One region of the Comamonas sp. 7D-2 genome, then DNA from elsewhere that is predicted to be linked to it. Evidence: riboswitches for the same ligand, from Rfam matches in the RefSeq annotation. Region 1 holds a riboswitch; the other holds the start of a gene.

Evidence for each region. Region 1 has a riboswitch for glycine ahead of MPZ60_RS16720 (trimeric intracellular cation channel family protein). Riboswitches for the same ligand answer to the same signal wherever they lie in the genome.
Region 2: it holds a riboswitch for glycine, as region 1 does, so the genes downstream of both, gcvT (glycine cleavage system aminomethyltransferase GcvT) here and MPZ60_RS16720 (trimeric intracellular cation channel family protein) in region 1, are expected to answer to the same signal.

The regions. Positions count from the first base shown of each region.
Region 1 covers NZ_CP094238.1:3,635,399-3,642,628, forward strand. Annotated here, with positions in the region: gene MPZ60_RS16685 (class III extradiol dioxygenase subunit beta) at 1-438, opposite strand, end outside; gene ligA (protocatechuate 4,5-dioxygenase subunit alpha) at 438-836, opposite strand; gene MPZ60_RS16695 (PDR/VanB family oxidoreductase) at 857-1,828, opposite strand; gene MPZ60_RS16700 (aromatic ring-hydroxylating dioxygenase subunit alpha) at 1,825-2,865, opposite strand; gene MPZ60_RS16705 (MFS transporter) at 2,911-4,245, opposite strand; partial or broken gene MPZ60_RS16710 (transposase) at 4,551-4,724, shown strand; partial or broken gene MPZ60_RS16715 (IS5 family transposase) at 4,736-5,591, shown strand; glycine riboswitch at 5,820-5,912, shown strand; glycine riboswitch at 5,926-6,044, shown strand; gene MPZ60_RS16720 (trimeric intracellular cation channel family protein) at 6,097-6,762, shown strand; gene mnmC (FAD-dependent 5-carboxymethylaminomethyl-2-thiouridine(34) oxidoreductase MnmC) at 6,926-7,230, shown strand, end outside.
Region 2 covers NZ_CP094238.1:2,539,011-2,546,240, forward strand. Annotated here, with positions in the region: gene gcvP (aminomethyl-transferring glycine dehydrogenase) at 1-1,942, opposite strand, end outside; gene MPZ60_RS11680 (MolR family transcriptional regulator) at 2,033-2,581, opposite strand; gene gcvH (glycine cleavage system protein GcvH) at 2,629-3,003, opposite strand; gene gcvT (glycine cleavage system aminomethyltransferase GcvT) at 3,126-4,262, opposite strand; glycine riboswitch at 4,327-4,452, opposite strand; glycine riboswitch at 4,472-4,582, opposite strand; gene MPZ60_RS11695 (energy transducer TonB) at 4,671-5,213, opposite strand; gene MPZ60_RS11700 (2,4'-dihydroxyacetophenone dioxygenase family protein) at 5,406-5,939, shown strand; gene MPZ60_RS11705 (MFS transporter) at 6,029-7,230, shown strand, end outside.

The sequences.
Region 1 (7,230 bases):
GGGCCAGGAGCCGGTCTTGGGGTCCTGCTCGCCGCACATCAGCGACAGAGGCACCGTGAGGCCGTGGTCCACGTCCATCTTGTTGACGATGGTCAGGTCGAAGTCCTGCTGGATCACGGACTGGGCAATGTGGCTGGCCAGGTCGGGATGGCCGACCACCTTGGGCACGGGGCGCGGGCCCCAGCCTTCGTCGGCGGGCTGGAATTCCGCAGCCGTGCCGATGGCGAAGGTTGGAATGCAGTCCAGGCTGAAGGCCGTGGCGTGGTCGTTGTAGACCAGGAAGATCACATCGGGCTTGTTGTCCTTCATCCACTGGCGCGAGAAGTCATAGCCCTTGAACAGGGGCGCCCAATAGGCTTCCTGGGTCTTACCCATGTCCATGGCGGCGCCGATGGCAGGCACATGCGAGGTGAAAATGGATGCGGTGATGCGTGCCATCAGGCTTGCCTCCCTGTTTCATTCAGGAATCTGTTGCCCTCTATGCCGCGCCCGCCTGCAAGCATCATCTGGCGGTAATCTTCTTCGCTCATGCCCGTCATGGTCGACACCATGTTCTGTACGCTGATGCCGTCAGTGGCGCCTATCTTTACGAGAAAGTAAATGTTCCCGCCCAGGTCTATGCAGCGATTGAGATCGCGCGCCAGCACGGCCTGCTTCTGCTCCTCAGTCATCGACCACTCGTCGAGATAGGCTCGCTCGTTGGCGCGAAAGCGCTCGCGGTTCTCCGCCTTCATCAGGCTCATGCAGAACTGGTTGAGCCAATAGCCCCTACGGGACTGCTCTGCGTCAAACACCGTGGTACCAGGCACATCAAGATAAGGTTTGTTCAAAGCCATAGATATCAATTTCTGCAGATTCAAAGATCCAGTACCAGCCGTTCACAGCGGGCCCGTGAGCAGCAAGGAGTGAACTGATCGTCAGCGGCTTGCTCCTCAGCGGTCAGATAAGAATCACGGTGATCAATTTGTCCTGATAGAACGCGCGTCAGGCAAGTGCCGCAAACCCCCTGCTCACAGGAAACCATGATCTCCACACCAACGTCCTGCAAAGCCTGTGTCACGCTCTGACCTACCGCGACAGACACGACACGCCCCGAACTTGCGAGTTGCACTTCGAAAGCAGTGTCCTCGCCGCGAGGGCCAACATTGGCTGCCGCAAAAAACTCCCAATGCAATCGCTTTTCGCTCCAGCGCTGCTGGCGCGCAGCGTCCAGCACTGCGTCGATAAACCCCTGGGGACCGCAAACATAGAGATGCGTGTCCGGCAAGGCATCGGCAAGCACGGCTTCTATGTTCAGGCGCCGGGAAGCATCGCCCTCGTCAAAGTACAGTTGCACCTGGTCAGCGAAGGCAGAGTCCACAATACGCTGCTGAAAAGCCATGCGCTGCCTGGAACGACCTGCGTAGTGCATGCGAAAGGAGGCACCAAGTACCGAAAGCCGCTCCGCCATGCACAGGATGGGCGTCACGCCTATGCCCCCGGCCAAGAGCAAGTGGTGCGGCGCATCAGGTTCCAGCGCGAAATGATTTCTAGGCGCGCTGATCTGCAGCACGTCGCCTTCGGCCACAACTTCGTGCACAGCCGATGAGCCTCCACGTGAGGCTGGATCGCGCAACACGGCGATCTGGTAACGATGCGCTTCCGAAGGATCGTTGCACAGCGAATATTGACGAACGATTCCACCGGGAAGGTGTACGTCTATATGTGAGCCAGCCACAAAAGATGGCAAGGTACCGCCATCGATAGCCACCAGCTCAAGGCCACAGATGTCCTGTGCCTCCTGCGTTCGCCGAGCGACTCGAACTTGCAAAAAGCTGCCAGCAGTCATACAGCCTCCGCGCGCTCACGCGTCAGCAAGCGCTCGATGACACGGCGGGACTGGACACCACCTGCATCGATGTTGAGCATCAGCAGCTTACGGTCAGGCCAGCGAATCAGGTTTTCCTGCTGCAGCTCCAGCACCTCCGTGTCCTCGCTGAAGACCTTGCCCTGCCCCTCGCGAATAGAGGCCGTCAAAGCCGCATCCTGTGGCTTGAACTGGCGCGCCATACCCCAGAAATAATGATGCGTGGTTTCGGTTTCCGGGGTAATGAAGTCCACAACGATGGACGAAACCTTTTTGTCTGCTGGCGCACCATGACCGCCATGCCCGGCCAGAGCCACGCCCACCTCGATCATCACGTGGCTGGGTGGCTCGAAATGACAGATCTGCCAACGATCCACGGGCTGGTCATCGGGCAGTCCATTGCCGCGCAAAGCCATGCGCCAAAATGGCGGAGCCTCAGGCAAGCCTTCCATGAAGCGGCTGGTGGTGACATGGTCGCCATCCACCTTGGTCACGCAAGGCGTCTCGTCGATTTCCTTTTGTCCAATCGAGCTGGCATGCACATAAGTTTCGTGCGTCAGATCCATCAGGTTATCAATCATGAGCAAATGACTGGCCTTGATGTGGTAGTAGCCGCCGCCATAGGCCCATTGCGGATTGTCCGCCCAGTAAAGCTCTGGAATCAGCCCGGGGTCGGCCTCCTCCTTGCGGCCTGGCCAGACCCAGACAAAGCTATACCGCTCCACGACTGGAAAGCTGCGGATCTCTGGAAATCCCCGCACGCGCTGGCCTGGCATGGCAATCGTTTTTCCCTCGCAACCCATCTCCAGGCCGTGGTAGCCACAGATCAGCTTTCCCTCGCAGACAAAGCCCAGCGATAGCGGTGCACCGCGGTGAGGACAAAAGTCCTCCACCGCAGCAATTCCCTGCGGGCCACGGTAAAAAGCAATGCGCTCATTGCAAATGGTGCGGCCCAAAGGCTTGTCTTGAGGGATTTCATCAGCCTTGCAGGCGACATACCAAGTGTTCAACAAAAACATAACGGGGTCGTTATCAATAGAGTGGGGAAATACGTGCTTTGAAAGTCAGTGCGCCGCAGCCACCGAACCCCGAAGAACCGCGACTCGGCCCGCGCCTGTGGCGAAAACGGCCATCGCAGCGACAATCAGGGGGACAGCGAAGACGTAGTAGAGCGAAGCAGGCTGCCAGCCGCCATCCAGCAGCAGTCCCGCCATGGTTGGCGCCACGATGGCGCCAATGCGGCCAATACCGATGGCCCACCCCATGCCGGTAGCGCGGACCTGGGCGGGATAGGTGGCAGGCACCAGGCCATAGAGACCAGCCATGGATGCAAACAGAAAAATACCTACACCGACTGCAGCAACAAATGCCCACGCCAGGCTGGTCGAAGCAAGGCCGAACAATGCGGTAAACAGCGCATTGAGCAACAGGCTGCCAATCGCCAGATTGCGCAACTTCGCCCTCACAGCCAGCAGACCGAACAAGCTACCGCCAGCAATGCCCCCCAGGTTCAGCAGCACTCCGCCCGTCACGCCCTGCTGGGCCGACAAACCGGCTTGCACCAGCAATTTGGGTGTCCAGCTCAGCGAGAAATAGACACTGAACATGAGCAGGAAAAAGCCTGCCCACAGCATCAGGGTAGGACGTGCCAAACCATTCTTGAACAGCGCCGCCACCGTATTGCCTTGAACGGCATCGCCGGCCACCGGAGCAGGCAGCTGCGCAAGCGGTGCATGGCCCATGAGCACCATCAAACGATTGAGCTTCTCGAGCGCGTGAACCGGACGGCGGCCCAGCAGGAAATCCACGGATTCGGGCAGACGCCACAGCACGATGGGCAACATCAAGGCTGTCGTCAGGCCGCCAAAAACAAAGACCGAGCGCCAGCCGTAATGTGTCAGCAGCCAAGCGGCCATGAGTCCACCCAGAGTGGCACCGATCGGATAGCCGGTGGCTTGCAACGCGATCGCAGTGCTGCGCCACTTTTGGGACGAGAACTCGGAAGTGATGACCCCCACGCTTGCCAGCATGCCGCCGATGCCGACGCCGGTGATGGCCCGCAGGGCAGCCAGCTCGATATAGCTTCGGGCCATGGCTGACATCAGCATTCCAGCCGAAACCACGACGAGGCACAGCACAATGACAGGCTGCCGACCGCGTCTATCGGCCACGGGGGCGACAAACAGCGAGCCAATGGCCATACCAATCAGCCCGGCACTGAACAACACGCCCAGCTGAGCGCCATTGAGCTTCCATTCAGCCGCAACTGATGATGCAGTAAAAGCCATCACGAGCACATCGAAGCCATCAAGCATGATGAGCAAAATGCAGATGCTTACGGCCAGCCATTGAAACGAGGTCATGGCACCTTCGTCCATGGTCTTGCGAATGTCTTTCATACAGGTCCTTATCAGGAACAGGTTGTCTCCGGAGCTTCGTTATGTCTGCAGCTGTCACGCCGCAGTAACCAGCTTTCTAGTTAGAGCGCCACTGTCTAACTTGCTAAAACAGCGTGGTGAGGCTCGACTGAAAAGTATCTCTATCAGAGTCTGTCAACGCCAATGCACACATTGCGGCAAGCTATGCGTTTTAATGATGACTTTTCTCGCCAACGCAGAAGATCTGACGAGAGATAGTGGGACAGCCTAATGAATCCCCGGGCATGGTCCATTGCTTGTCTTTCACATAAACATGGGGCGTAGGCATACCAAGACCCTGGGAACAGCGCCGCAGGCGTAGGTCTGCCACCGAGAAAGCGGACCTGGTTCGTCAAACCTATGAGCCTGGGATGAGCGTGTCACTCGTGGCTCACCAAGAAGGTGTATCGGCAAGCTTGCTCTTTACCTCGCGAAAGCTTGAGCATGAAGGGCCTCCGACACCAACGCCCTAATGAGTGCTGCCGCTCACACCACCAACTGGAAGCAGTACAACGCAGCACTCAAGGCTCGCGGCTCCTTGACCATCTGGCTGGACAAGACCATGTCTTGGCTTGCCGCTGACAGCGGCAAACGCGGGCACAGCCCGCAGTTCTCGGATGCAGCGATTCAGTTCTGCCTGACCATCAAGAACCTCTTTGGATTAGTCTTGCGGCAGACCACAGGCTTTGTTCCGTCACTACTGGCGCTGTCTGGATTGCTGTGGCCAATTCCCGACTTCAGTACATTGTGTCGCCGCCAACGCCGTCTGGATGTGCAAGTGGCATACCGCTCTAGCGCAGCCGGCCTGCACCGACTGGTTGACTCCACAGGCATCAAGTTCCTTGGCGAAGGCGAGTGGAAGTGCAAAAAGCATCGCCGCCAATGGCGCAAGCTGCACATCGGTATTGATGCGCAAACGCTGCAGTGTTGCCGCAGTTGCGGAGCAAGTTCCTGCCGAGGAGCCGCTGCTGACAGTGACAGGCGATGGGGCTTATGACACGCAGTACGTGCATGCGGCGGTCATTCAGCGCAATGCCACGCCCATCATTCCCCCAAGAAAGAATGCCAAGGTGCGCAAAGGCGATGGCTTTGCGCACCGCAACGCAGCTATCGCCGCATGCAGACGGTTGGGGTGAAGTATCTGGAAACGCTGGAGCGGTTACCAGCGGCGCAGCCCGGTAGAGACCAAGATGAACTGCATCAAACGCCTGGGTGAACGAGTAATGTCACGCACGTTCGAGCGCCAAGTTAACGAACTGCACATTCGAGCCGCCATCCTCAATCGGTCTACTGAACCGGTCTGCCCGCAGACGGTGGCTGTGGCCTAGCCACACCTGGGGTTGGGAAATCTGGCCCTGGGGGTGATATATGCAACAACGCCCTCTCGCTGTCGCGCGTATGAGTTTTTATGGCGGGCGGCTTCACAGACGAAAACGCGGGCTTGCGCGAGCCATGGCGGATTCAGACCGCCCTTCCGCACCCCGAGCTGGCAGCCGCAGAAACACACCAATACAGGTATTAACCCGAATAAAGTCGCTGAAACTAGCTAGAATCGCGCCCATCCCGCGGGAGAGCGGAGCCTTTCGAGGGTTCCCGCCGAAGGCGCAAACTCCCATAATCGCTCAGGCAATAAGTACCGCAGGTGGGTCTGACAGGACCCGGATATCGCCAACTGGAGAGCAGCCCGCAACCACAAGCTGCAGGGCTCACCGAAGGGGCAAGCATGTCCACCGCGAAGGTGCTCATGCGCAACTCTCAGGTAAAAGGACAGCGGGAGAGGCAAGCCGGACACTCCCGCCGATGTGAGTGGCTGGTCTATTTTCAAGTGCCTTCATGCTTCCTTCCGTCTCTTTGCTGGACTCGTTCCAGGCCTCCAACTTCACCGTCATGCTGGTCATCTATCTGGTGGCCATTACCGCCGAAGCCATGTCCGGCGCACTCGCCGCAGGCCGGCGCAATATGGATATCTTCGGCGTCGTCGTCATCGCCTTTGTCACTGCCCTGGGAGGCGGCACCATCCGCGACATGGTGCTGGGCCACTACCCCATCGGCTGGACCCAGCACCCTGAATATGTGTATCTGGTCATCAGCTTCGGTCTGCTGACCACTGTGATTGCACGCCATATGCACAGGCTCAAGCAGGTGTTTTTGCTGCTGGACGCCATGGGACTGATCGCCTTTTCGCTGATCGGCTGCAATACCGCGCTGGAGCTGGGCTACCCCACCATCGTCATCATCATGGCCGGCATGATTACCGGCATCAGCGGCGGCATCTTGCGCGATGTGCTCTGCAACCAGGTCCCCGTGGTGTTCCGCCGCGAGCTGTATGCCAGCGTGTCGCTGTCGGTATGCCTGATGTTCCTGGGCCTGCGCTATCTGGATGTCAGCCCCAATATCAGCACCATCGTGTGTTTTGCCGGCGGTCTGGCCTTCCGTCTGGCCGCCATTCGTTTCAAATGGCGCCTGCCGGTTTTTTCGTACCAGCAGCGCTGGGAGTGATAGAGACTCCCCCTGTGGCGCTGCGCGCCTTCCCCCTCTCTTGCTACGCAGGAGGGAGACGCAGCCATCGCTGCGGGGCGGCCCTTGCTTGGCTGCTCTAACCTAGACTGCGCCATGCATTACCCATGTAGTTTCACTTTCCATGTCTGAACCGATCACATGGATGCCGGATGGCACCCCCTACAACACCCGATTTGGTGATCGCTATCACAGCGAGCTGGGCGGCCTTGACCAGGCCCGCCAGGTTTTTCTCGGTGGCTGCGATCTTCCAGCTGCCTGGGCCGATGCAGCGCAGTGGCGCATTCTGGAAACCGGCTTTGGCTTCGGCCTGAATTTCCTGGTCACCTGGGCGGCATGGAAAGCCGACCTCAGACGCCCGCGCATTCTGCATTTTGTCTCGGTGGAGGCCTACCCTGTCTCGCGCGAGGATCTGCTCGCGTTTTTACCGACCGATGGGGAACTGCGCCC
Region 2 (7,230 bases), 1.1 Mb from region 1:
AGGCCAGCTTCAGATCCGCCATGTCCACGTTGCCGTTGTCATCGCACTTGGTGACCACGACCTGCAGGCCCACCATTTGCGCGCTGGCCGGGTTGGTTCCGTGGGCGCTGCTGGGAATCAGGCAGATATTGCGGTGCGCCTCGCCGCGTGATTCATGGAAGGCCTTGATGGCCAGCAGACCGGCGTATTCGCCCTGGCTGCCTGCATTGGGCTGCAGGCTGATGCCCGCGTAGCCCGTGGCCTGGCACAGCCAGTCGCGCAGTTGCCGGTCCAGCTCGGCATAGCCTTGCAGCTGGTTGGCGGGCGCAAACGGGTGGATGTCGGCGAACTCTGGCCAGGTGATGGGAATCATCTCGCTGGTGGCATTGAGCTTCATGGTGCAACTGCCCAGCGGGATCATGCTGCGGTCCAGCGCCAGGTCCTTGTCGCTGAGGCTGCGTATATAGCGCAGCATGGCGGTTTCGGAGTGGTGGGTGTTGAAGACCGGGTGGGTCAGATAGGCCGTGCTGCGCTGCAGGGATTCGGGGATCAGCGAGGTCGGGCCTTCGTCCATGGCCTCGATGGTGGGCAGGGCCTGGCCCTCCTGGGCAAAGATGCTCCAGATCAGCTCGACATCGGTCCGGGTCGTGGTTTCGTCCAGGCTGATGCAGAGATATTCATCCCAGGCCTTGCGCAGATTGACGCCCTTGGATACGGCGCGAGCCGCCAGGGCGTCGGTGGCCTCCCGGGTGTGCAGGCTCACGGTGTCGAAGGCTGTGTCGTGGTGGTGGGCGCTGAAGCCCAACTGGGCCAGGCCACGGCTCAGAATCGCTGTGAAGCGTGCCACACGCTGGGCGATGCGCCTCAACCCCTGGGGGCCGTGGTAGACGGCATACATGCTGGCAATCACGGCCGGCAGGACCTGGGCCGTACAGATATTGGATGTCGCTTTCTCGCGGCGGATATGCTGTTCGCGTGTCTGCAGAGCGAGGCGGTAGGCGGGCTTGCCATGCGCATCGACGCTGACACCCACCAGACGGCCGGGCAGGCTGCGCTTGTATTCGTCGCGACAGGCCATGAAGGCCGCGTGCGGACCGCCCGCGCCCATGGGCATGCCGAAGCGCTGGCTGTTGCCCACGACAATATCGGCATCCCATTCGCCGGGCGGTGTCAGCAGGGTCAGAGCCAGCAGGTCGGTGGCCACGATGGCGGCGGCCTGCTTGGCGTGAATGGCTTGCACATCGGCCTTCCAGTCCACGATCCAGCCGCTGGACGCGGGGTACTGGATGACGGCAGCAAACAGATCGCCTGCCAGCGCGGCCTCCCACTCTTGCTGGCTGTTGGCGATCACCACTTCGATGCCGATCGGCCGGGCGCGGGTCTCGATGACTTCAATCGTCTGCGGGTGCAGATCGCCGGCCAGCACGATGCGATGGCTTTTGGATTTGACAGAGCGCCTGGCCAGCGTCATGGCCTCGGCGGCTGCCGTGGCCTCGTCCAGCATGGAAGCATTGGCAATCGGCATGCCGGTCAGGTCGGTCACCATGGTCTGGAAGTTGACCAGCGCCTCCATGCGGCCTTGCGAGATTTCGGCCTGGTAGGGGGTATAGGCCGTATACCAGGCTGGATTCTCGAGGATGTTGCGCAAGATGACGCCCGGCGTGTGCGTGCCGTAGTAGCCCTGGCCGATAAAGCTCTTCAGAACCTGATTCTTGCTGGCGATGGCCTTGAGTTCGGCCAGCGCAGCGGCTTCGGTAATCGGCGCCGGAAGATCCATGGGCCTGGCGCGTGCGATGGAGTCGGGCATCACATCGCGAATCAAGGCATCCAGCGAGGGCTTACCGATGGCGGCCAGCATTTTTTGCTGCTCATCGGCGTCCGGGCCTATATGACGGGGGATGAATTCGTGGCTGTTTTCCAGCGCTTCCAGGGAAGCGACGGGGGCGGGAGGCGACATCAGCATGGGAGGGACCTATTCTCAAATACTGTGACTGACGGTTTGCATGCCAGGCATGCGTGAATGCCGTATGCCTGAAGGCATGCGGCTGGTGCTTCAAGCAGCGCTGGCTTGTTCCAGCGCGGTGTTCATCAGAGCCAGGCGTTCGCTTTCCTGGTCGGCATATTCCCAATCGGGATATTTGCTGCGTGCCACGGTGTTCAGCCATTGCTGGCAGGCCAGGGCAAGCAGGGCCTGCTTGTACAGATCGGCATCGATGCTGCCTGTGATCTTGAGCTGACCAAAGGCGGTGGCCACGTGTGCGCGGCAGACCGAGCGCAGATAGCTCTGGTTCATGTCGTCACTGGCTAGCCATTGGGCCTTGGCCGCATCGTCATGAGCCAGCATGTCCTTGGGCACGGGCAGATCCCAGTTGCTCAGTTGCTGCTGCAAAAAGCGCAGGGCCTTGGCGTTGCCGCCTGTTTGCTCCTGGTACCACTCTTGAAGAGCGGCCAGTGTGTCGCTGCCGTCATCGCTGCCGAAGGGGCTGAAGTCGTCACCGCCGTCGTAATAGAAGTCCTGGGCTGCGATGCGCGCAAAGGTCGGGTGGCTGGTCTCGCGGGCGAGACCGACGTCCGGATCGTCAAAATACAGAATGGTGCTCATGGCTGCATGCAAAAACGGCCTTCGCAATGCGAGGGCCGTTGATACGCTTAGTTGTCCTTGGCGAAGTCGTTGTAGGCGGTCTCTTCCATCAGGCCTTCGAGCTCGCCCACATTGCTCATCTTGACCTTGAAGAACCAGCCAGCGGCCAGCGGGTCGCTGTTGGCGAGCGACGGGTCATCGCGCAGGGCTTCGTTGACTTCGACGATCTCGCCGGTCACGGGCATGTAGACATCGGCAGCGGCCTTGACAGATTCGACCACGCCAGCCACATCGCCGGCCTTGAAGCTGGAGCCCACGGCAGGCAGGTCCACAAACACCACATCGCCCAGCGCATCCTGTGCGTGTACGGTGATGCCGACGATGGCGGCATTGGTGTCAGCGGCGTTGATCCATTCGTGTTCTTTGGAATACTTGATGCTCATGGAAAGCTCCAGATGGGGGATTCAGGGGAATCGGGTGTTGTTTGAGAAAGGTCCAGTTCGCACTTTAGCGGTGTTCTGGCAGCTGTTTGGCAAACTGGCCCGTCTCATGCGCGGCGGCAGACCTAGCCGCGGTAGTAGCGGGTGGGGACGAAGGGCGTGGCGACCACCTTCATGGGCACGGGCTTGCCGCGCACCATGGCGAAGATTTCCGTATCGATGGCGGCGTAGTCGGGCTTGACATAGGCCAGCGCCACAGGCTGGTTGAGCGTGGGGCTGAGCAGGCCGCTGGTGATGTGGCCGATATGCTGTCCGTCCATGTTTTCCAGCACGGCGGGCTCGCGCACGGGAATGCGTTCCAGCGCGATCAGACCCACGCGCTTGCGGCGCAGCGACTGAGGGTTCTGCAATTGCTCTAGCACGATGGTCGCACCGGGAAAACCGCCCTCGCGCTCGCCGCCGGTGCGGCGAACCTTCTGCATGGCCCAGTTCAGCGCGGCTTCGACCGGCGTGGTGCTGGTGTCAATGTCGTTGCCGTACAGGCAAAGTCCGGCTTCAAGGCGCAGCGAGTTGCGCGCGCCCAGACCGATAGGGGCCACCTCGGGCTGTGCCAGCAGCGCTTCGGCAAAGGCTTCGGCAGCATCGCCGGGCAGGGAGATTTCGAAACCGTCCTCGCCCGTATAGCCGCTGCGCGTGATGTAGAGCGCATGGCCTTGCCAGTCGAAGTGGTTGCCGGTCATGAAGACCAGTTGCGTCACTCCAGGAATCAGGCGCGAGAGGGCTGTGGCAGCTTGCGGACCTTGCAGGGCCAGCAGGGCGCGATCGGGCAATGGGACGACCTCGCAGCGGCTACCGATGCGGTTCTGGATATGAGCGATATCGGCCTCTTTGCAGGCGCCGTTGACGATGAGGAACAGATCTTCGCCGCGGTTGACGAACATCAGGTCGTCGAGAATTCCGCCTTGTTCATCGAGCAGCAGGCCGTAGCGCTGCTTGTGCAGGCCCAGGTCCATGACATCGACGGGCATCAGCGATTCGAGCGCGGCGGCGGCATCGGGGCCGCGCAACAGCAACTGGCCCATGTGCGAGACATCGAACAGGCCGGCGGCCTTGCGCGTGTGCAGATGCTCGGCCATCAGGCCTTGAGGGTATTGCACAGGCATTGAGTAGCCGGCAAACGGCACCATGCGGGCACCCAGTTTCTGGTGCAGGGCAAACAGCGGCGTGGAACGCAGATCGGAAGAAGTGGCAGCAGCAGTCACAGGCAAGCGCTCCGGTGGTCAAAACCAAATGAGTGGCCATGCATGACAGGGTCATGCGTGGCGGGCTTGCCCTGCTGTCCGCTTTACCTGAGAGATTCGCTGCCTTTGCTTTCGCGGGCAGTTTGCTCCTTCGGTGGATGTCGGCGCACATACGAAATGACGGCCTGCATCTCTCTCCAGCAAGGGACGCTGCAGGCTCGCACACCTAGCAGCGCTTGTCAGTCCTTTTGCCTGAGCGTTTTGACACCGGGTTGGGGGTCTGCGCCTTCGGCGGTGCAAGGCAGCTTCAAGCTGCAGGCACTCTCTCCTGACGTTGGCGATTCTAGCGGTGGGCAAGGGGCTTGCACCACCGAATCGGATGGATTTTGGGGTTTTCGAGCACAGATCGCTGGAATTGAGCTTGCGGTCTCACTGCGGTTCTGTGTTCATGGCGGGCGTACGAGGAACATCGATCTCCTGGCGCGGAAACACCAGTTGGTAGGGCTGTTCGAAGCAGGACGTCACGGGCTGGCCCTGGCGCATGCCGGGCTTGAATTTCCAGCGTTCGAGCGAGCGCATGATGGACTTCACGATGCGGGGATCGGTATCGGCGGGCTGGTAGGCCACACGGCCGAGTTCGCCCTGGGCCGTGACTTCCAGGCGGAAGACCACCGTGGTCTCCAGCCCGTTCGGAAACCAGTGGGCGCTGATGAAAGGCGTGGTGTGGCGGCGTGGCTGCGGTTGCCGATCGAGCTGGGCGGGGGGTGTGCAGTCTGCCTTGATCCAGGCAGGCCAATTTACGGTTTGGCCTCCGGAAGCAGAGGCGGAGTCAGCCTGGGGCTGGGGAGTGATGTCGGCCACCTTAGGCGCCATGGCTGGGTTGCCAGCGCAGGCACTGAGCAGCAGAGCTCCCAAGACGGCCGCGTATGCAGCGTATGCAGCAAGACAGCGTGAGTGGCGTGAAGTATCCATGGCGGCATTCTCGGTCATCCCCAGTCGATTTCGGCAGACCTGGTGGAGTCGGTTGTTCAGCCAGGGCCGGGCTACCTTGCTCCAGAGCTTGTCCTGCAGGGGCAAACATCATGTCCGGCAGGGACTAAACAGAATTTTCCCCATGGATAGGATTATGACGTTCGTCAAAAAATGTTTATTCAAGGAGAGAAAATGCCCGAAAAAGCCACGAATGAATTCTGGAAATATCTGAAGCCGATTCCTGAATGTTTTCAGCCAGATGCGCAGCCAGAGGCTTATATTCAGAACGCTCCAACGGAGGATGAGCGTTATTATGTTCCATTCTCTGAAACCGTTTCCTCCCGTCCCCTCTGGATTTCTCCATCACAAAACAAATGGTGCGATATTCTGATGGCGAAGGAGGCCGGTCTGGTGAACCGCCATTACCATCCGCACGAAGTGTTTGCCTACACGATTTCGGGGAAGTGGGGCTATCTGGAACATGACTGGACAGCCCGCGCCGGTGATTTCGTCTACGAGACCCCCGGAGAAGGCCATACCCTGGTGGCCTATGAACATGAGCAGCCCATGCGTGCGTTCTTTATCGTCAAGGGACCGCTGATCTGGCTCGATGATGACGGAAAGCCTGACGGATATTTCGATGTTCACAGCTACATAGAACTATGCCGAAAGCATTATGAAAAAATCGGCATAGGTGCAGATTATGTGGACACGCTGTTTCGGTAGTTATCCGAAGCTGGATTGAAAATCCATCAATGAAAGGCGGTATTTCCTGAAGAATGAAATAGCCCGCCAAAGACGGAATGGAGAGAGACATGAAAAATCAAGATGAAAATCTAAAAAGCGGGTGGGTGAGCTATGAAAACAAGCTGCTGATCATTCTGTTTTTTACTTTCGGGATTGTTTTTTTTGACCGGCTGGCATTGTCGTTTTTATTTCCCTTTGTCTCAAAGGAGCTGGATCTGAATAATGCCCAGCTGGGCATGCTGTCGTCCATTCTGGCATTGGCATGGGCGGCTTCTGGTGCATTCTTCGGGGCCTATACAGACCGCAAGGGCGGACGCAAAACGGTGCTGATTCTTTCGGTGCTGATGTTCTCTCTTTGCTCGGCCCTGTCGGGTCTGGTGGGCGGTTTTGTCGGCCTGCTGTTGTTGCGAGCGCTGATGGGCCTTGCCGAAGGGCCGGTGCTGCCGCTGTCGCAGACACTGATGGTCGAAGCCTCCACGCCAAGCCGTCGCGGCCTCAACATGGGCTTGCTGCAGGGCTCGTCTGCGGGCTTGCTGGGCGCCGTGATCGCACCGCCGGTGATTGTTGCGTTGGCCGTGGCCTATGGCTGGCGCACGGCGTTCTACCTGACCTGTGTTCCCGGGCTGATTGCCGCCGCGCTCATCTGGCTTCATGTGAAAAACACAGATGGCGGGCGTGCAGATGAGCTCGCTGCAGCCCTGCAGACAGGCTCGCGCTGGGCTCTGCTGCGTGAACGCAATATCTGGTTGAGCGTGCTGATCAGCTGTGTTTTCATGGCCTGGTTTGTGATCATCATCTCCTTTGCGCCGACCTATCTGGTCAATGCCAAGGGTTTCGGGCCGGGCACAATGAGTGCTGTCATGAGTTGCATGGGTGTGGCCTGGGTCATCTGGGGCTTTGCCGTGCCGGCCATTTCGGACCATATCGGTCGCCGTCCGGCACTGATCTTTTTTTCCTTTGTGGCGGCTTGCTGCCCTCTGGCCTTTCTGTATGCGCAATCGCCGGTGGTGATGGGCGGCTTGCTGCTGCTGACCTATACCGGCCTGGGCTGCTTCACGCTCTTCATGGCCACGATTCCGGCCGAGACCGTTCCGCGAGCAGCCATGGCCACTGCATTGGGGATGATCATGGGTTTTGGCGAGTTGATCGGCGGTTTCATCGCCCCGACCCTGGCCGGGGTGGCAGCCGACCGATGGGGGCTTGATGTGGTGATGTGGGTGGCTGCTGCAGGAGCCTTGCTTGCCGGCTTGCTTTCCTTGGGGCTGATTGA